DNA from 2 places in the Gordonia sp. SID5947 genome. Region 2 is predicted to be linked to the other one. Evidence: riboswitches for the same ligand, from Rfam matches in the RefSeq annotation. Region 2 holds a riboswitch; the other holds the start of a gene.

Region 1 (10,063 bases), 2.6 Mb from region 2:
GACGCGCGACGGCCGAACCCTCGTCGTATTCGATGTCCTCGGGATTGACGACGACCTCGATGTTCGGCGAGTGATCGAGCTCCTTGAGCTCGAGCGGGGTGAACTTGGCCTGGGCCGGCCCGCGGCGACCGAACACGTGGACCTCGATGGCCTTGTTGGCCTTGAGTCCCTCGTAGACGTTTGCCGGGATCTCGGTCGGGAGCAACTCGTCGCCGGTCTTGGCGAGCACGCGTGCGACGTCGAGCGCGACGTTGCCGACACCGATGACCGCGACCTTCTCGGCATCGAGCGGCCAGGTGCGCGGGAAGTCCGGGTGTCCGTCGTACCAGGCGACGAACTGGGCGGCGCCGTAGCTGCCGTCGAGGTCGATGCCGGGGATGTCCAGCACGCGGTCGTCGGTGGCGCCGGTGGAGAAGATCACCGCGTCGTAGAGGTCCTGCAGCTCTTCGAGGGTGATGTCGGTGCCGTAGTCGATGTTGCCGAGCAACCGCACCTGCGGCTTGTCGAGCACCTTGTGCAGCGCGGTGATGATGCCCTTGATGCGCGGGTGGTCGGGCGCGACGCCGTAACGGATCAGTCCGAAGGGGGCGGGCATCCGCTCGTAGAGGTCGATGCTGACGCCGCGATCCTTCGCGGTGTCGGACTTCATCAACGCGTCTGCTGCGTAGATCCCGGCGGGACCTGCACCGACGATGGCAACCCGCAACGGGCGGCTGGTGTCACTCATGGAGTAGGTGCTTTCCGTGGCTCAATGTGACTCTGGCGAGAGAGTCGCTGGTGGTGGCCGCTGACGCGGCGCCTATCCCTTCTACGGTAGGCGTTCGACGCGCTTGGCCAAAATCTGTTTGTGAGGATTACCTCACTTGTCCCCGTGCAGGGTGTCAGCGTTTGGCCGCTTCGGAGATCGGTCCGACGGCCTGGTCGGCAACCCACGGCAGCGTCAGCACCGTGGGCACCGACATCGCGCTCCCCACCTGCTGGTCCAGATAGACGGCACGCCCCTCGGTCACGAGCGGCAGCTTGCTCCACGTCGGATCGCTCTTCAGCCGTGCGTTGGAGCCCTGCCAGTCCACCGCGACCACCACGTCGACGTCGTTGAGCATCGACAGGTTCTCGGCCGAGATCTCGCCGTAGAAACCGTTGGTGATGGCCGGTTTCAGCGATTCGGGGAAGGTGAAACCGTAGTCGGTCAGCGTCTGTCCGCGGCCGTCCTCGGCGCTGTAGACCGACACCGCGCCGGTGGGAAGACCGGACACCACCGCGGCCGTCTTGCCGGCGAACTCGGGGTGTTTCGCCCGGACGTCGGCGAGGTATTTCTCGGTCTCGTCGATCTTCTTCTGGGCCGCGTCCGGCAGCCCGACGGCGCGGCCGATCTCAGTGGTCTGGACGTCCCACGGGATCTGCCAGTTCGGGTATTCCGCGGGCCGCACGATGGTCGGAGCGGCCTTGGTCAGGACGTCGTACTGCTCCCGGGTGGGGGCGGCACCGATGGCGGTGATCAGTTCGGGATTCGTCGCCAGCGCGTTGGGGATCTGACTGCCGAAGTCGGCCGCGGCCTGCGGGAGGACCACTGGTTCGGCGTCGCCGAGCAGCTCGGCGTTCCATGGCGTGCTGCGGTCCGGGGGATCGCCGAACGGCGCCACCGTGGTCGGCGTGACGCCGAGCGCGAGCAGGGTGTCGGCGTCGCCGACACCCATCGCGGCCACGCGCGACGGTTGCTTCGAGATCGTCGTCGAACCGTATGCGTGCTGAATCGTCGCGGGGAGCGCGCCGGACTCGGCCGCCGGCATCGACGCCGCCGCCGTGGAGTCCTCTTCCGGGGCACTGCAGGCGCCGACGACCAGGGTCGCGGCTGCGGTGAGACCCACGGCGGCCAGGCGGATCGGACGGGGCAGGGGGAGTCGTGCTCGGGTTGCGCGCATGGGGGCCTCACGTCGACGGAAGTCGGAACTTACCCCACCCTAACTTCTTGGCGCCCGTGCGCGCGGCGGCGCCCGCGGATTCGGCATCGCCGGTGGTCGATAGACTGCCCGCCATGGCAGAGGGCGCGCAGGACCGCGAACGGTCGTGGAAGGAAGCGTGGCCCGTTCTGGTCGCCCTGGCGGTGGTCGTGATCGCGGCCGCGGGTATCGGGATCTCCTATCTCATCCGGCCGGCAGACGAGCGGATGAGTACCGACGCGCAGGTCCAGCACGCGATCAACGACGTCTACACCGCGCGCAACGAGGTCGACTACGACAAGTATCGCGAGTCGACCTGCGCCGCGGATGTGGCGTCGGAGGCGTTCCCGGACGAGTCGACGTTTGTGGACGAGAACCGGAAATCGTTCGACGAGAACGGACATATCGTCATCCCCGAGATCAGCGGGATCACGGTGTCGGGAGACCGGGCGACTGCGCAGGTACATTGGCACTTCGATGACAAGCCCGACCAGAAACAGGTGACCGACACGGTCGTGGTGCGTGAAGACGGGGACTGGAAGGTGTGTACGTCGTGAGGTATTCGGGTGATCTGACGCCGCTGCAGGCGTGGGAGAAACTGGAGAACGATCCGAAGACCGTGCTGGTCGATTGCCGGACCCGGGCCGAGTGGGCCTTTGTCGGGGTCCCCGACCTCGAGGTGATCGGCAAGAAGACCCTGTTCGTGGAGTGGACCACGTTCCCCGACGGGAGGCCGAACGAGGCCTTCGTCGAGCAACTGCGCGACGCCGGTGTCACCGACGACAACGAGGTCATCTTCATCTGCCGCTCTGGTCATCGCTCGATCGGCGCGGCCGAGGCGGCCACCGCCGACGGCATCGGTGCGGCCTACAACGTGCTCGACGGCTTCGAAGGTGCCCTCGACGAGAACGATCACCGCGGCAGCCAGGGCTGGCGCGCGCTCAACCTCCCGTGGCGGCAGTCGTGAGCAGGGAACTGCCGGAAGGGCTTTCGGCCGACACCCTGGCGGTCCGGGCCGGCCTCGATCGATCCGGCTTTTTCGAGACCTCCGAGGGCCTGTTCCTGACCAGTGGCTACGTCTACGAATCGGCGGAGGCCGCCGAGCGGGCCTTCACCGGCGAGGACAAACGATTCGTCTACTCGCGGTACGGGAATCCGACCGTCGAGATGTTCCAGGAGCGGCTACGTCAGCTCGAGGGAGCCGAAGCATGTTTTGCCACGGCCAGCGGGATGGCCGCGGTCTTCGTCGCGCTCGGCGCGCTGTTGAAGGCCGGTGACCGGCTGGTCGCCGCGCGCAGCCTGTTCGGTTCGTGTTTCGTGGTGTGCAACGAGATCCTGCCGCGCTGGGGTGTCGAGACCGTCTTCGTCGACGGTGAAGACCTCGACCAGTGGGAGGCCGCACTGTCGAAGCCGACCACTGCGGTGTTCTTCGAGACGCCGTCGAATCCGATGCAGACGCTCGTCGACGTGGCGCGGGTGTCCGAACTCGCCCACGCGGCCGGTGCGAAAGTGGTGCTGGACAACGTCTTCGCCACGCCGCTGCTGCAGAGCGGCCTCGACATGGGTGCCGATGTGATCGTGTACTCGGGGACCAAGCACATCGACGGTCAGGGCCGGGTGATGGGCGGCGCGGTGCTCGGCGAGAAGGAATTCATCGATGGCCCGGTGCAGATGCTGATGCGGCACACCGGTCCGGCGCTGAGTCCGTTCAATGCCTGGACGCTGCTCAAGGGGCTCGAGACCATGCGGCTGCGACTCGACGCCTCGGTGGCGTCGGCGTTGCGCATCGCGCAGTTCCTGGAAGACGATCCGCGGGTCCGATGGGTGAAATATCCTTTCCTGCAGTCGCATCCGCAGCAGGTGCTCGCGCACAAACAGATGTCGGGTGGTGGCACGGTGGTCACCTTCGAGATCGGCGATCGCGACGGCGTCGACGGCAAGAAGCGTGCCTTCGAAGTGCTCAATGCGCTTCGGGTGGTGGACATCTCGAACAATCTCGGGGACTCGAAGTCGTTGATCACCCACCCCGCGACCACCACTCATCGGGCGATGGGCCCCGAAGGCCGGGCGTCTATCGGCGTCACCGACTCGGTGGTGCGCCTGTCGGTCGGCCTCGAGGGTGTGGAGGATCTGCTCGCCGATCTCGATCAGGCGCTGGGCTGAGGTTGCTCGCCGTCGGCCTCCCGTCGCCGGCGGTTGCGTTCGCGTTCTTGTTGTCTACGGGCATGTTTGGCTGCCACTCGGCTCCGGGACCGGGTGGGCGGATGTGGACGGTCACTGCTGGGGAACGCACCGTCGGCAAGGGTCTCGGCCGGGGGTGCCTGGGCCGGTGCGGTGAACCGGATGCGGCGTAGCCCGGGAAAGAGGGCTTCGAGGTTCTCGGCGTCGCCGGGTATCTGCAGCCCCTCGGGAGTGGTGAAGGTGGTGCGCAGCCTTCCCGACCAGCCATCTCGGTGCTGTTCGTCGACCCAGTGACCGAAGGTCTTGAGCAGATGGCCGAAGCGGTCCTTCGCATTGAGGTTGTCCGGCAGCGTGAGCCCACCCGTCGGGGGATCGGCGTGGTTGAACTCGACCACATGGTCCAGGTCGGCATCGAACGCAGACGTCGAATTCCCCGGTATGACGCTGAAACCGTCGCGAACGCGCACAAAGGTCTCCAGCGCGGTCGATGGCCGGTACGGGTCTGAGGGCAGATGGGCAGGCAGCGTGAAGGATCCGTCCGGATTCTCCGACGTGCCCTTTGGCACGATCGGCTTGACGACGGTGTCCGCGCGGGCGGCGAGGGCGCGGAGGTGCTCGTCGCTGATCACGCCGTGGCCGGCCATGAACGCCGGCCGTTGGGCGTCCCCGGAGAGCGTGGAGTCGTCACAGACCACATGGATGACCACCTTGGGGTCGACCGGTCCGATCGCGGTGGTGGCCTCGGGAATCTCGGCCGGGCATCCGTCGCGTCCGCACTGACACTCGAACGGTGTGCGGGTCAGCAGCGCGAACACGGCATCCGACGCGCGCTGTTGCCGAGTACGGCCATCCTCCTCGCACACCGCGGCCGCCAACTGCTTGACCGCGACGGCGGCGATCCGCACGTTCTCGGCGGCCATGATCACCGACAGTTCGGCGGTGCCATCATTTTTGGGCTCGGTCCACATCCCCCGCGCATCCAGGGCCTTGCGGCGTTGTTCACGCACCGCGTCGGGATCGTGACGGAACACGATGCGATCGACCATGGTGCGCAACCGATGCAGCGACCACGCCCCGGAGTGCGAATCGAGCGCGGCGGCGATCCCGGCGTCGACGGCGCCTGCGCACTCGCGCCCGTCGACCAGATCGGTGCGCGAGATGATCGTCCGCACCAACTGCTCGGTGATCCGGCCGTCGCGCAGTCGCGCGGACACCTCGGGGAGCCGGTCACGGAGGGCGAGGGCCCGGTTGAGCAGTTGTTCGGCTGCTGGTTGACCGATACCCAGCGCGTAGGCAAGCCGGGCGGCGCAATCGGCGAAGCCGTCCTTGAGGAAGAGCGCATGCGGATCCGGCTGCGCTCCGACGATCCGCGCATGCAGCTCGACGGCGGTCTGGTAGTCCTGCCATGCCAGGAACGACCGGCCACGCTGCGTCGAGACCAGGCTGCCGATCAGGTCGTTGGTGTCGGCGTCGATGATCTCGGCGGCTGTCACACCGCCGGTGAACAGGGGTGCGACATCCGGCCACGGTGAGTTGCCGCGCCACCACGACGACAATGACCACGACGGACCTGACACCACATGCCTTCCTCGAGAACGGACATCGCGACAGGCCGCCCGCATCATCTCGAGAAGGACCAGGCCCGCCGGCGTGAACAAGGAGCCAGGCCGGATTCAGTTCCTCACATCGGCCCTGCACACACCAATGTAGGGCAGGGGTACGACAAGTTCGGGACGAGATGGATCAGGGGTCGATCCCGAGTGCGTTGAACACCGTCCGCAACTTGGCGGTCGTCTCGTCGACCTCGGAGCCCGGTTCGGATTGCGCGACGATCCCACCGCCCGCCCAGGTGCGCAGGCTGTGCCGGTCCGCGGTCAGTTCCAGGCAGCGGATGGTCACCATCCATTCGCCGTCGCCGGCGCTGTCGCACCAGCCGATCGTTCCGCCGTAGAGGCCGCGTTCCCCCTCGACCTCCCGGATGAACTGGGCGGCAAGGTCACTGGGAGTTCCGCAGACCGCCGGGGTCGGACTCAGCAACAGCGCAAGGTCGAGCGCGGTCATGGTGTCGTCGCGGAGGGTGCCGCGGATGGGTGTCGCGAGATGCCAGATCTCGCCGGTCGAGCGCAGCTGCGGCGACGACGGGACGGTGAGCTCGACACAGTGGGGGGACAGCCGGTCCCGGAGGTAGTCGACGACGAATGCGTGCTCGGTCAGGTCTTTGGCCGAGGCGACGAGACCGTCCGCGGCGGCACGGTCGACCGCCGGATCCGCTGACCGCGGCGCCGACCCGGCGTAGGGATGACACGTCACCGTGCGGCCCTGTTTGCGTACCAACGACTCCGGGCTCGCCCCGACGAGCCATCCGCCACTTCCGCGTGACGCCCCGACATCCACACCGAAGGCATTCCCCTCGGAATTGCCATGCGCCAGAGCATGAATGAGACCGTCGACGTCGACGGCGGGGTCGAGGGTGGCATCCACCGACCGCGCCAGCACCACCTTGTCCAGCTCGCCGTCGGCGATCTGTTTGATCGCGCGTTCGATGCGCTCGCGATGGATTGCCTGATCGGGGTGCAGCGACATCGACGTGACGCGGTGCGGTGCCGGCTTCGATCCGGCCACCGGTCGCGACGTGTGACGGAGTGTGCGGGGAGCGATCAGTGCGGCGGGATCGTCGATGTCGAACGGGACCGCGCCGACGACGGCCTCGACCGCGCCGGCGCGCAGGGCCTCGGCGGCGGCGCGGGCGTCGACGAATCCGCGACGAACGCCGCTCCCCACCACCGATCCCGTCGGTCGCGACAGGATGAAGACGTAGGGATCCGAGCCGTCGGCGTCGGAGATGACCATGGCTTCACGCTACCGCCGGGCTTTTGTGCGCGGTGAGTGAAAATTGACACGTCGAGGCGTGATGGGTGAACCTTGACGTGGGTCATGAGTGCCAGTGACAAGCCCCGGCTCGCTGGCCGGCAACCCTCCACCGCGGTGGGGTGCTCCGGGTGACGACCCGGCCGTGCTCGAAGTGATCACGGCAAGTGCGGATTCCTCAGGAGCTATTGCCATGACTGCTGTCCTTTCGACGCCTTTCAACATCCCGGCGCCCTTCACCAACCCAGCGCCCTTCACCAACCCAGACGTCGCCGAACTCGGCGCCCACGCCATCCCGCCGTTGGCGCAGGTCGTCGGCGCCGACGAGTGCGTACCGCTGGCGACCGGCGAGACGGTTCGCTACGCCAACCTCGACTACGCGGCCAGTGCACCCGCGTTGGCGGCGGTGGCGGAGTCCGTCACGCGCTCGTTGTCGCAGTACGCGAGCGTGCACCGCGGCGCAGGGCATCTGTCGCAGGTCACCACTGCCCGGTACGAGCAGGCTCGTGAGGTGATCCGGGGATTCGTCAGGGCGCGTGCCGACGACGCGGTGGTCTTCACCCGCGGCACCACCGACGCCATCAACCTCGCTGCGCACGCGACCCGTGGCGACGTGGTGGTGCTCGACATCGAGCACCACGCCAACCTGCTGCCGTGGTGCGCGCCCGACCGTGACGGGTCGTCGCGGGCCCGGGTGGTGCGCGCGTGCGCGACGATCGACGACACGCTCGCCGCGCTGGAGACCGAACTCGCGGCGGCGCCCGCCTCGTTGCTCGCCGTCACCGCGGCGTCCAATGTCACCGGCGAGGTGCTGCCGATCGGTCGGTTGTCAGCGATCGCCCACCGCAACGGCGCACGCATCCTGATCGACGCCGCCCAGCTCGTCGCTCATCGCCGCATCTCGATGGCCGGTCACGGCGTCGACTACCTGGTCTTCTCCGGTCACAAGCTCTACGCACCGTTCGGGGCGGGCGTGTTGATCGGACGTCCGGACTGGCTCGACGACGCCGAGCCCTACCTGGCGGGTGGCGGCGCGTCGGCACGTGTTGCCCTCGGCGACCGCGACGCGGATGCCGCGATCGACTGGCACGCGGGGCCGGCCCGCCACGAGGCCGGTTCGCCGAACGTGCTGGGCGCCGTGTCGATCGCGGCGGCGTGCGAGGCGCTCGACAGTGTCGGATTCGAGAACATCGGGCTGCACGAAGAATTGCTGCGCGCCCGCCTCGACGACGGGCTCGCGGCCACCGAGGGCATCACGCAGCTGCGCATCTTCGAGGACGCCACCGACCGGGTGGGGATCGCCGGATTCGACGTCGACGGGTGCCCGCCACGGGAGGTGGCCGAGTTCCTCAGTCGGAGTGCGGGTATCGGCGTTCGTGACGGCAAGTTCTGCGCGCATCCGTTGGTGAATCGGCTGGGTTTTCCGGCCGGTGCGGTGCGGGCGAGCTTCGGGGTCGGCACCGGTTCCGGCGACATCGACCGGCTCGTCGACGCGCTGTCGAGACTGACCACGCGAGCGAGGGCGCGATGAGCATCGAATACGCGCGCCCGTCGTCGACGATCAGCATAGGCCGGCCGGCGCTGCGGGTCGCGCTCGCCGGCGAGATCGAGGCGGCGGCGTTCCCGATCGTGGTGCGGCGGCCGACCCTGCGTGATGCGCAGCGGGCACGGTTGCTGTTGCGCGCCGGCGTCAACGATCAGGCGAACTACGTTGTCGCGCTTGAGGTGGAGGCGGCCATCGCCCCGCACGCGGAGTCTGCGCGTGCCTCGGCGGAGCCCGGCCGGGCACCAGCGGTCAACCAGCCGGAGACGATCCGATACGTCGGGACGCCGCATGGGCTGGTCTCGCTGATCCGTGACATCTATGTGGCCGAGATCGCCGACGCGGTCATCGTCGTGCCGCTCGACGGCCCGGTCACCGCGGCCCGGGTCCGTGAGCAGGTACTTCCCGTGCTGGATCCGGCACGAGGGCGTGTCGCCTGAGTCTGTGCCGTTGACTGCCCGGCGTGAGACCTGTCCTGTGTTTCGTCTCACCCCGCTCTGTGTTGACACTGCTTCTTACTCGTCAGTACGGTTCTGCCGACCCGGTCGTAGGTGATGACCGGCGGAGGGGGAGCATGAATCGGGGAATCGCCGTGTCGCACACCGGCCGTCTGGCCGTGGCCATCGTCGCTGTGATCGGAGCGCTGATCGGTGGTGTGTCGCTGGCGGCGCCGGCTCAGGCGAGCACCGTGACGCGCTATCTCGATCTGCCGCTGACGAATCGGTTCGCCGATCAGTACGGCGGCGGCGTGAATCGAGCGCTGCCGACCGATCTCACCGAACTCAGCCGGCTGGTCCGCGATGCCCGCGCGAGCGGTGTCGACCCGAAACGCTATGCGGCACTGCTGTTCCAGTATCGGCTCGTGCAGGCGACCACCGGGGCCGGAATCGACCTCGCCGGTTGGGATCCGGCCAAAGGGTTCCACGCGACCCGCTCGACCATGATCAAGGGCTACCGCTACTACGAGAACTTCCAGATCGCCCATCGCAATCTGCAGTGGGCGGGTATGGCAGGCATGGTGGGCGCCGACTTCGGTGGTGGCACTGCGGATGTCGTTCTCGCCGGTGACATCTACGGCATCCGGGGGCTGCAGCCGCTGGCCGCGCAGATCATCGAGAAGGCGACCCAGGTCGCCGGTCCCGGCATCATCGGTCAGTTCCCCGAGGGCCTGCGCAACCTCGCCTACCACGCGGACCAGATCACCCCGGCAGACCTGGCGTGGTTCTCGCGGCAGATCCTGGTGATGCAGAAGGCGATCTTCTCCGATCTCATGCCGATGCACGTCGCGTTCGTCAAGGACGGTCTCGACGGGATCGAGGAGTTCCGCCGCGCAGGCATCGTCGACGATGCCGTGGCGGCCGCGTGGCGAGACATCGCGTCCGACAACCCCGCCCGGGTCTCGAAGGGCAACGGGACGCTCTTGCGCCGCGAACAGTACGACGTCGTCGGCTGGCAGTTCGACAACGTGCGCAACTATCGCAGATCGGCAGGCGTCGGCTCGGCGCTGACCTATGCCATGACGCTCGCCGGT
Region 2 (10,063 bases):
GCCGTCGACGGGTACAGATCATCCGGACAGTTGGTCGATCCGAATCCTGGTGGGCCTCTGTGCCGCGCTGATCGCCATCGGTCTCCTGCTGTTTGCCCTGAGGCTGTTCGCCAGGCGATGACCGCCCCGACGGGCCGTGACCTCAGCGGCGCAGCAGCCACCCGACGAATCCGCTGAGGGCGGCGGCGATGCCGGCGACCGCGACCAGAGTGGCGGGCCTGGCCGCTGGGTTGACCTGATAGTTCGGCGAGACGACCACCGGCGGCAGCGGCTGGTCCTCCTCGGTGACCTGGAATTCCTCGTTGATCGGATCGGTGGCGCACCAGGCCGCGGCATACAGCACGATCCGGGACGCGAGGTAGGCGAACACCAGCAAGCCGATGATGGGGCCGAATGCCACACCTGCCGGACCGCTCAGGACCGACTGTAGGTAGATGCCACCCACGGTCTTGACGATCTCGAAAGCGACCGCCGTGAGCAGCCCGGCCTTCAGAGTATTCCGGAAGGGCAACTGCACCAACGGGAGTCGCGACATCACGAAGGTGAACAGCAGCCATGTCGCCATGACCGAGACGATGATGGACGTCGTCCGGACGACCGCCGGTGCCCACGAGGCGTCCTCGAGGCCGACCCACGACAACACCTCGGTCGTGAGGCCGGAGTTGCCGAGGGCGGTGAGCGCCATCGTGCCCGCGAAGGCGATGCCGAGCACGACGAAGGTGACGAGGTCCCAGACCTTCGACATGACCGCGTTGCGGCTGACGCGGCCGCCCCACATCTCGGTCATGCCCAGTCGGACGCCGGAGATCCAGCCGATGCCGGTGAAGGCGGCGCCGACCAGACCGACGATGCCGACCGCGGCGCGGGAGGAGATCGCCGAGTCGATGAGGTCGCTGACCTGGTCCCCCAGCCCTTCGGGCATGTTCTCGACGACCGCATCCTGCAGTTCTTTCAGGAGTTCCGGCTGATTCGCCAGAACGAAACCGGCGATCGCGAACACGACCATCACGATGGGTACGAGCGCGAGAATGCCGTTGAAGCTGATGCTCGCCGCATACAGATTGCCGCGCCGGTCGTTGTACCGCTGCACCGTCTGGATGAGGTGCTCCAACCAGGTCCAGCGTTCACGCGCCTGGGCGAAGGCACTCTTGCCGCGTGCGACCGCCGCTTTTCCGGAATCCACCATCGAACTCACCTGTACCGCCTCCTCATCGGATCACGGGGTCAGTCGGAACAACGGCTGATCACCCTTCCGGTGCCAGGAAACCCACTTTGTCATAGACCGATGCCAGCGTGGCCGAAGCGACCGATCGCGCGCGTGCCGCCCCGCGGGCCAGGATGTCGTCGAGGTGCGCCGGGTCGTCCATGTATTCGGCGACCCGTCCACGCAACGGGGTGACGAACTCGGTGAGCACGTCTGCGGTGTCAACCTTCAAGTCGCCGTAGCCCTTTCCCTGATACTTGTCGACCAGGACGTCGACCGGGGTACCGGAGAGCGCGGACTGGATGGTGAGCAGGTTGCTGACGCCGGGCTTCTCCTGCGGGTCGAAACGGATGTCGGTTCCCGTGTCGGTGACCGCGGAGCGGATCTTCTTGGCGGACTTCTTGGGTTCGTCGAGCAGATTGATGAGGCCCCGGTCGGACTCGGCGGACTTGCTCATCTTGGCGGTCGGGTTCTGGAGATCGTAGATCTTGGCGAACTCCGTGACGATGTAGGCCTCGGGGACCTTCAGGACCTTGCCGAACCTCGAGTTGAAACGCTGCGCGAGATCGCGCGTGAGTTCGAGGTGCTGACGCTGATCCTCCCCGACCGGCACGCGATCCACCGCGAAGGCGAGGATGTCGGCGGCCATCAGGATCGGGTAGGTGAACAGCCCGACGCCTGCCGCATCGGTGCCCTGCTTGGCCGACTTGTCCTTGAACTGGGTCATCCGGCTCGCCTCACCGAAACCCGTGATGCAGGACAGCACCCAGGTGAGTTGAGCGATCTCCGGGACATGCGATTGCACGTAGATGGTCGACCGCTCCGGGTCCACGCCGACCGCGAGCAGTTGCGCCACGCTACGGCGCGTACGGTCACGGAGTTCGGCCGGCTCGTAGGGCACGGTGATCGCGTGCATGTCCGGGATGAAGTAGAACGCCTCGAAGTCGTCTTGCAACGCCACCCACTGGCGTACGGCCCCGAGGTAGTTCCCCAGGTGGAAGGAATCGCTGGTCGGCTGGATACCCGACAGCACGCGCGGCCGTGATGCGCCGGTGTGGGTGACGTCGCTGCTCATGCCTCCAGTTTCGCAGATGCCCGCGACCGATTTCCGGCAGAGGTCGGCGCCACCCCTCAGTCGTAGACCACGGTCATCGGAGCGTGATCCGACCATCGGAGGTCGTAGGCCGCGGCGCGGTCGACCGTCGCCTTGACCGCGCGACGTGCCAGCGCCCGGTTGGCCAGTTGATAGTCGATCCGCCAGCCGGAGTCGTTGTCGAAGGCCTTACCCCGCCACGACCACCAGGTGTACGGCCCCTCCTCGTCGGGAGCGAGATCCCGCGCCACATCCGACCAGCCCTGCTCCAGCAGGTCGCCGACCCACGCCCGCTCGTGCGGTAGGAAGCCCGGACTCTTCCGATTGCCCTTCCAGTTCTTGATGTCGGCCTCGGCGTGGGCGATGTTCCAGTCACCGCCGACCACCACCTGCCGCCGACGCCGCGCGAGTCTCCGCAGGTGTTCACCGAACTCGTCGAGAAACCGCACCTTCTCGTCGAACTTGGCGATGTCTTTCGGCTCGGCGGTCGCGGCCGCACCCTTGGGCAGGTAGAGGCTGGCCACCGTGAGTGGCTCCGCGGTCCCCTCGACATCCACTTCGAGATACCGCCCGGTCCGGTCGAATTCTGCGCTGCCGAACCCGATCCGGACCGGTCCGATCGGCAGGCGACTCAGTACGCCGACCCCGGCGTGGCCCTTCACCTCCGACGAACTCATCGCGAGGGCCCAACCGTCGTCGAGTGCCGGGGCGAGCGCCTCTCGTGCCTGCTCTTCGTCGGCACGAACCTCTTGGAGAAGGACGACGTCGACGGCCGCGTCGGCCAGCCAGGCGAGCAGACCCCGATTGGCCTCGGAACGGTGTTTCACCGCGGCCCGGATGCCGTTGACATTGACGGTGCTGATCGTGATGGACACAGCAGTCGAGGGTACTGCCCGTTGTGGTGCGTCCGTACCAGAGGTAAGCCAACCCTTGCCATCGGTCCTGCTTTATGTAACCCTTACCTAACTGACCTGAAGAGGTGAAGACAATGTTCGTTTGCATCTGCCGCGCGGTGACCGAAGACGAGGTCCACGAGCACTGCTCGTCGGGCGCGATGTCCGTGGATGCCATCGGCGAACGTTGCGGTGCGGGCGAAGGCTGCGGCACCTGCCTCGAACGACTTCACGAGATCGTCAGCGAAAGGATTGCCACCGCCACCACCGCTGCATGACGGACGTCTTCTGACGTCGATTCGACACCCTCGTGCCGGAAGCCCGGCACGGGGCCTTTGTGCGTGCTACGTTCCTCTTACCACGGCGAACGGAGACACGGTCATGCGCGGCGACGACGAGGTGATCGCACTGCTCAACGAACAGCTCACCAGTGAGCTGACGGCGATCAACCAGTACTTCCTGCATTCCAAGATGCAAGCCAACTGGGGGCTCACCGAGATCGCGAGCAAGTCACGCGCGGAGTCCATCGAGGAGATGCATCACGCGGAGACCCTGACCGACCGCATCCTGTTCCTCGAAGCGCTCCCGAACTACCAGAAGATCCTGCCGCTGCGCATCGGCCAGACGCTGCGCGAGCAGTTCGAGTCGGACATGGCCGTCGAGATCGAGGTCGTCGAGCGCCTGCGCCCAGGTATCTCGATGTGCCGCGCCAAGGGCGACATCACCAGCGCGAAGATCCTCGAGGACATCCTGAAGGACGAAGAGGATCACATCGACTACCTCGAGACGCAGCTCGAGTTGATGGACAAGCTCGGCGAACAGCTCTACCTGTCGAAGACGGTCGCCACCCCGCCGACCGTCGGCTGAGTTCGCGCCCAGAGATCTCTGCAGCTCCGACCCGCCTACGCGGACACGCTCACCCGCTCCGTCGGCGGTTCTGACAGGTTCCGATTCCGCGTCGCGCGCCGTTGCGTGATCAACGCGAGCGCGAGAACGAGGAGTCCGGCGATTGCCAGAAGGGCACCGAGCATCGAGGGCGCCCGATAGCCATGACCCGCGGCGATCACCACGCCGCCCAGCCATGCACCGAGCGCGTTGGCGATGTTGAGGGCGGAATGGTTCAGTGCCGCGGCGAGCGTCTGCGCATCGTCGGCGACATCCATCAGCCTGGTCTGCAGAGCCGGGATCGTGGACGCTCCCGACAACCCGATCGCAAAACTCAGAAACATTGCGGCCCAGGCATTCTGCAACGTCAACGCGAACAACGCGAGTGATGTACCGGTGGCCACCAGACCGATCAGGATGCCGAGCGGCACACTGCGGTCGGCCAAGATTCCCCCGGCGACGTTCCCGACCACCATGCCGAGGCCGAACAGCATGAGCGCAAACGGGACCAACGACACCGAGATACCGGTCACGTTTGTCAACGCCGAATTGAGATACGTGTAGAACGCGAACATGCCGCCGAAGCCGACCACCCCGATCAGCAGGGTGAACCACACCTGCGGTCGCGCCAACGCCCCGAGTTCCGTCACGGGATTGGTCACCGGCATGTCGGCCAGATCGGGAAGATTCCGTACGAGAGCGACGATGGTCGCAAGACCGATCACCACCACGAGCGCGAACGCGACGCGCCACCCCAGCGATTCGCCGAGCCAGGTGGCCATCGGAACGCCGAGCACATTGGCCACCGACAGTCCGAGCATCACCTTGCCGACCGCCTTCGCCCGATCACGCGGGCCTGCGAGGTGGGCGGCAACCAGGGCCGCCACCCCGAAGTACGCACCGTGCGGAAGGCCCGCCACGAATCTCGCGGCGATCAGCAATCCATAAGTCGGCGCGAGCACGGTCGCGAGATTGCCGACGGTGAACGCGACCATCAGCCCGATGAGCAACGTGCGGCGGGACATGCGCGCGGTGAGTGCCGCGATCAGCGGCGCACCGACGACCACTCCCAGTGCGTACGCCGAGATGACATGACCGGCAGTGGGCTCGCTGACGCCAAGGGTGTCGGCGATGTTGGGCAGCAAGCCCATCGCGACGAACTCGGTGGTCCCGATGCCGAACCCACCGAGGGCAAGGGCAAGGATCGCCCACCGACGAATGGATCGCTGCGGTCGTGTGGAAGACACCTGAGTGAGGCCGGGGGCTGAGGACACCATTTCTCCAACCTCGGCCGGCCGCGTGCTGATTCCACGAATGGGAGGTGAGTTCGTTCACACGGACCGCCCCGCCTCAGGTGCCGGCTACTCGCCACCGTCGCCGGCATCGCCCGATTCCGAACCTCTTGTGCCGCCACCGCCGGTGCTCGCGGTGGCGGCCGGTCCAGTCCCACTGTCGTCTCCGCCGCCGGTGTCGCCAGGTGTGGTGTCACCGGCGCCGGCGTTCGTGGATCCCGGCTCAGCGCCACCCGTGCCGGCGGGGCCGGTGGGGCCGGTGGGGCCGGTTTCTGAGGCGTCGGGTTCTGACGTGGCCGAACCGGCGTCACCACCCGCGGAATCCGCCGTCGACGAGCTCGGTTCCGAAGCCGCGGGCGGGGTGTACGTGGATTCGTCGGGGCCGGCACCCGCCGTGGCATCCCCTGCAGTGGAACCGTCTGTCCCGGACGTCGCGGACGACCCCTCCGATGCCGGTCCATCAGAAGCAGTGGAGGAATCCCGGTCCGCGGAGGCGCTCACCGACCGACCGCCCTGCGCTGCCGGGACGTCGTCGACGGTGGCAACAGCTCGCAGGACCGCGGCTTGCCTCGCCGCGGACGACTCGTTCGTGGAACCGGCACCGAGCGCCGACGACGTGGGTGCGGCAACCGTCATCTGTGGGCCGGAGAACTGCGCGGCCAGGAATCGCACAAAGTTCACCGGCGCCAGGACGATGCTCTTCGCGCTCGCGGCGAGCGCGAGGACGCCTGCCCTGACCTCGTCGGGCGCCCGGTTCACGATGCCGTCCACGATGGACTGGAAGACGAACAGGTCCGGGAGGTACGCGCCATAACCGAGGTCGGGCAGCTGCGGCAGCCGCTCCTGAACGAGACGAACCAACGGCTGCAGGTTCGACAGCGCGATGCCGTCGGGGAGATCGACGGTCCAACGGCCTGCGAGGAAGTCGGGGATCTGGTCGCCGTCGACACCGATGGCCTCCGCCCCCTGACGGATCACGCCGACGATCGCGGAATCCTGCGGCACGATGCAGGTGGTCGTGGAACCGGGCTCGCATTCGGTCGTCGGCCACTCGGCCGGGTCCAGATACATGCGGTACGGATAGTAGTTGTGCTTGGTGAAGTAGCCCACCAGGCCGTCGATCGCACCGATCGGATCATGCAGCGGATCCGGTAGGTCGCAGATCGGATCCCCGTCCGCGCACACCGTGGTCACCGGGATGGACCCGAAGCCACCCTGGCGCGGACCGGTCATCGTCAAGCCGGGGATCACCCCGATCAACGCCACCTCGATGCCCTCGCCGTCGACGGTCCCGTCCCGGCGCGGGTCGGCGTAGAGCTCGCCGGAGATCTGCGTGGTGTCGATGACGCGGGTCACCGGAACCCCGTTCTCGTCGAGCACGGGGTTCCCGTCCTCGTCCAACAGCACACCGTCGACCTCCCCGCCTCTGCCGAGGTCGGCGAGGACATCGCCGGCGACTCGGGCACCCTGCGAGTACCCGGCGACGACGACGGGTCGCGGACCACATGACTCCTGATAGGTCGCGATCGCGGATCGCGTCGCGGCCGTGCCCTGCGCGACGCTGTCGTCATACCCGGCCGCGCCCAACGGCCACAGCGTCGTCGGGTAATCGGCATAGATGACCTGGTAGGGGTCATCCGCATATTCGGTGTCGTCGGCGGTGCCGAGCTCGTTGTCCAGCCCGGTGCCGCTGTATCGCTGCTCGATTCCCACCATCGCCTTGCCGTCGGGATCATTCGTCCCGCCGACGATGACGACCGCTCCCCCGCCGCACTCGGTGGCGTTGGCCGCGCCGACGGCCCCGGGCACACAGAACGCCGCGACGACGGCGAGGCTCGCGCCCACGGCGACCGACACGGCAGACAGACGGTGAGGCAAGCGATAGCGACTCGTCATGCTGAGGCCCTTCGTCTGACCTGGCGCACATCGGACCGGATGCGCGGCCCAGGGCTGGCCACAGACTAGATCCGCTATCTCAAAACACGTATCGTATTTAGTTTGGCTAAGGACTGTCAGCTGGGCTTTCACCGGCACATCGCGACAAGTTCATTCTTTCGGAGGACACCTGTCATCAGATCGGATCAGCGCGATCAGGACGGTTCCCGGGTCTCCGAGACCGTGTTATATCCTTGACGCCAGGTCATGAGCATCAGCGCAAAGCCCCGGCTTGCTGATCGGCAACCCTCCATCCGCGGTGGGGTGCTCCGGGTGATGACCGGGTTGAGGAACGCGCCACGTGTTCCCCGGCAAGCGCGGGTCCGAAGGTCGGACCCCACCAGGGTCGTTGCACCCTGCCGACCGTAGAAAGCGATGACACAGTCATGTCTGACGCCCCCGAAGACACCAATCCAGTCGACACCTGGAGCTTCGAGACCAAACAGATCCACGCGGGACAGACCGCCGATCCGACCACCAATGCTCGAGCGCTGCCGCTGTACCAGACCACCTCGTACGTGTTCAACGACACGCAGCACGCGGCCAACCTCTTCGGACTCGCCGAGCCGGGCAACATCTACACCCGGATCATGAATCCGACCCAGGACGCCGTCGAACAGCGGATCGCCGCACTCGAAGGCGGCGTCGCAGCTCTGCTGGTGGCATCCGGTCAGGCGGCCGAGACCTACGCGATCCTCAACATCGTCGAGAACGGTGGGCACGTCGTGTCCAGCCCGCGTCTCTACGGCGGTACCTACAATCTCTTCCACTACACCCTGCCGAAGCTCGGTATCGAGGTGTCGTTCGTCGACGACCCGGAAGATCTCGATTCCTGGCAGGCGGCGATCAAGGACAACACGCGCGCGGTGTTCGGCGAGACGATATCCAACCCGAACAACGAGATCCTCGACATCGAGGGGATCGCCGAGGTGGCGCACCGCAACCAGTTGCCGTTGATCGTCGACAACACGGTCGCCACGCCCTACCTGCTCAATCCGCTGGCGCACGGCGCCGACATCGTCGTGCACTCGGCAACCAAGTACATCGGCGGCCACGGCACCGCGATCGGCGGCGTGATCGTCGACGGCGGCACCTTCGACTGGCGGGCGCAGCGCGACGGCAATGATCTCTTCCCCGGGTTCACCACCCCGGACGCGAGCTATCACGGCGCGGTCTTCGCAGACCTCGGCGCACCCGCCTTCGCCCTGAAGGCACGCGTTCAGTGGCTGCGCGACACCGGTGCCGCCATCTCCCCGTTCAACGCCTTCCTGCTGGCGCAAGGGCTCGAGACCCTGAGTCTGCGCGTCGAGCGCCATGTGTCCAACGCGCAGCGGATCGCCGAGTTCCTCGATCAGCATGCCCAGGTGGAATCCGTTGCGTACGCCGGACTCTCGTCGTCGGCCTGGTACGAGCGCGGGCAGAAGCTGCTCCCCAAGGGGCAGGGCGCGATCGTCTCGTTCGAGATCACCGGTGGGGTCGACGCCGGCAAGAGCTTCGTGGACGCCCTGACACTGCACAGTCACGTCGCGAACATCGGTGACGTACGGTCGCTGGTGATCCATCCGGCATCCACCACGCACAGCCAACTGACACCCGAGGAACAGGCCGCCGCGGGTGTGACGCCCGGACTGGTACGCCTGGCCGTGGGAATCGAGGGCATCGACGACATCGTCGCCGACCTCGAGCAGGGGTTCGCGGCGGCCGCACGATAACACCGGAGATCAACGGAGACAGGGGAACCGAGGTGCAGCGCAGAGTGAGTGAATCGTGTCGGTGAGTATCGAAACGACAACCGAGTCAGCTGATCGGCCCGACTGGGAGCAGATGCCCGACGGGGCGATGACCAGTGTCCAGATCGGCTCGATCTCACTCGACAACGGCGGACAGATCGACGACGTCTCCCTGGCGTTCCAGCGCTGGGGCACGTTGTCGCCGACCCGTGACAACGTGATCCTCACTCTGCATGCGCTCACCGGTGACTCGCATGTGACCGGGCCTGCGGACGCGGAGCATCCGACGCCCGGCTGGTGGGACGGACTCATCGGTCCGGGGTGCGCGATCGACACCGACGAATGGTGTGTGATCTCCGCCAATGTGCTCGGCGGCTGCCAAGGATCCACCGGGCCCGCGTCGCCGGCGCCCGACGGACGGCCGTGGGGTTCACGCTTCCCCCAGATCACCGTGCTGGATCAGGTCCGTGCCGAGCGACTGCTCGTGGAACGCCTCGACATCGCGGGCATCGGCGCCGTCATCGGCGGCTCGATGGGCGGAGCGCGGGCCCTGGAATGGGCGATCGAATACCCGGAGATGGTCCGCAGCGCATTGGTGCTCGCGGTCGGCGCCCGGGCCACCGCGGACCAGATCGGTACCCAGACCACCCAGATCGCGGCGATCAAGGCCGATCCCGACTGGCAGAACGGCGATTATCACGGCACCGGTCGTGTGCCGTCGACCGGCATGGGTGTGGCACGCAGAATCGCGCACCTCACCTACCGCGGCGAGACCGAACTCGATCAACGGTTCGCCGACCAGCCCCAGGGCGACGAGGAACCGCTGACCGGCGGCCGCTATGCGGTGGACAGCTACCTGCAGCATCAGGCCGACAAACTCATCGGCCGCTTCGATCCCGGCAGCTACGTGGTGCTGAGCAACGTCCTCAACCACCACGACGTCGGACGCGATCGGGGCGGCATCGAAGCGGCACTGCGCCGGTGCCACGTCCCGGTCATCGTCGGCGGCATCGTCTCGGACCGCTTGTACC

The links. Region 2 has a riboswitch for S-adenosylmethionine ahead of GTV32_RS07760 (bifunctional o-acetylhomoserine/o-acetylserine sulfhydrylase). Riboswitches for the same ligand answer to the same signal wherever they lie in the genome.
Region 1: it holds a riboswitch for S-adenosylmethionine, as region 2 does, so the genes downstream of both, GTV32_RS19550 (aminotransferase class V-fold PLP-dependent enzyme) here and GTV32_RS07760 (bifunctional o-acetylhomoserine/o-acetylserine sulfhydrylase) in region 2, are expected to answer to the same signal.

What each region holds. Positions count from the first base shown of each region.
Region 1 is NZ_WWHU01000001.1:4,266,910-4,276,972, forward strand. Features, by position in the region: gene GTV32_RS19515 (FAD-dependent oxidoreductase) at 1-727, opposite strand, end outside; gene GTV32_RS19520 (ABC transporter substrate-binding protein) at 882-1,922, opposite strand; gene GTV32_RS19525 (hypothetical protein) at 2,036-2,497, shown strand; gene GTV32_RS19530 (rhodanese-like domain-containing protein) at 2,494-2,907, shown strand; gene GTV32_RS19535 (O-succinylhomoserine sulfhydrylase) at 2,904-4,103, shown strand; gene GTV32_RS19540 (DUF222 domain-containing protein) at 4,088-5,698, opposite strand; gene GTV32_RS19545 (isochorismate synthase) at 5,865-6,971, opposite strand; SAM riboswitch class IV at 7,052-7,165, shown strand; gene GTV32_RS19550 (aminotransferase class V-fold PLP-dependent enzyme) at 7,183-8,520, shown strand; gene GTV32_RS19555 (hypothetical protein) at 8,517-8,972, shown strand; gene GTV32_RS19560 (hypothetical protein) at 9,107-10,063, shown strand, end outside.
Region 2 is NZ_WWHU01000001.1:1,672,065-1,682,127, forward strand. Features, by position in the region: gene GTV32_RS07720 (D-alanyl-D-alanine carboxypeptidase family protein) at 1-121, shown strand, start outside; gene GTV32_RS07725 (YhjD/YihY/BrkB family envelope integrity protein) at 143-1,195, opposite strand; gene trpS (tryptophan--tRNA ligase) at 1,245-2,279, opposite strand; gene GTV32_RS07735 (exodeoxyribonuclease III) at 2,336-3,172, opposite strand; gene GTV32_RS07740 ((2Fe-2S)-binding protein) at 3,286-3,468, shown strand; gene bfr (bacterioferritin) at 3,572-4,057, shown strand; gene GTV32_RS07750 (MFS transporter) at 4,093-5,352, opposite strand; gene GTV32_RS07755 (PE-PPE domain-containing protein) at 5,437-7,224, opposite strand; SAM riboswitch class IV at 7,506-7,626, shown strand; gene GTV32_RS07760 (bifunctional o-acetylhomoserine/o-acetylserine sulfhydrylase) at 7,689-9,014, shown strand; gene GTV32_RS07765 (homoserine O-acetyltransferase) at 9,070-10,063, shown strand, end outside.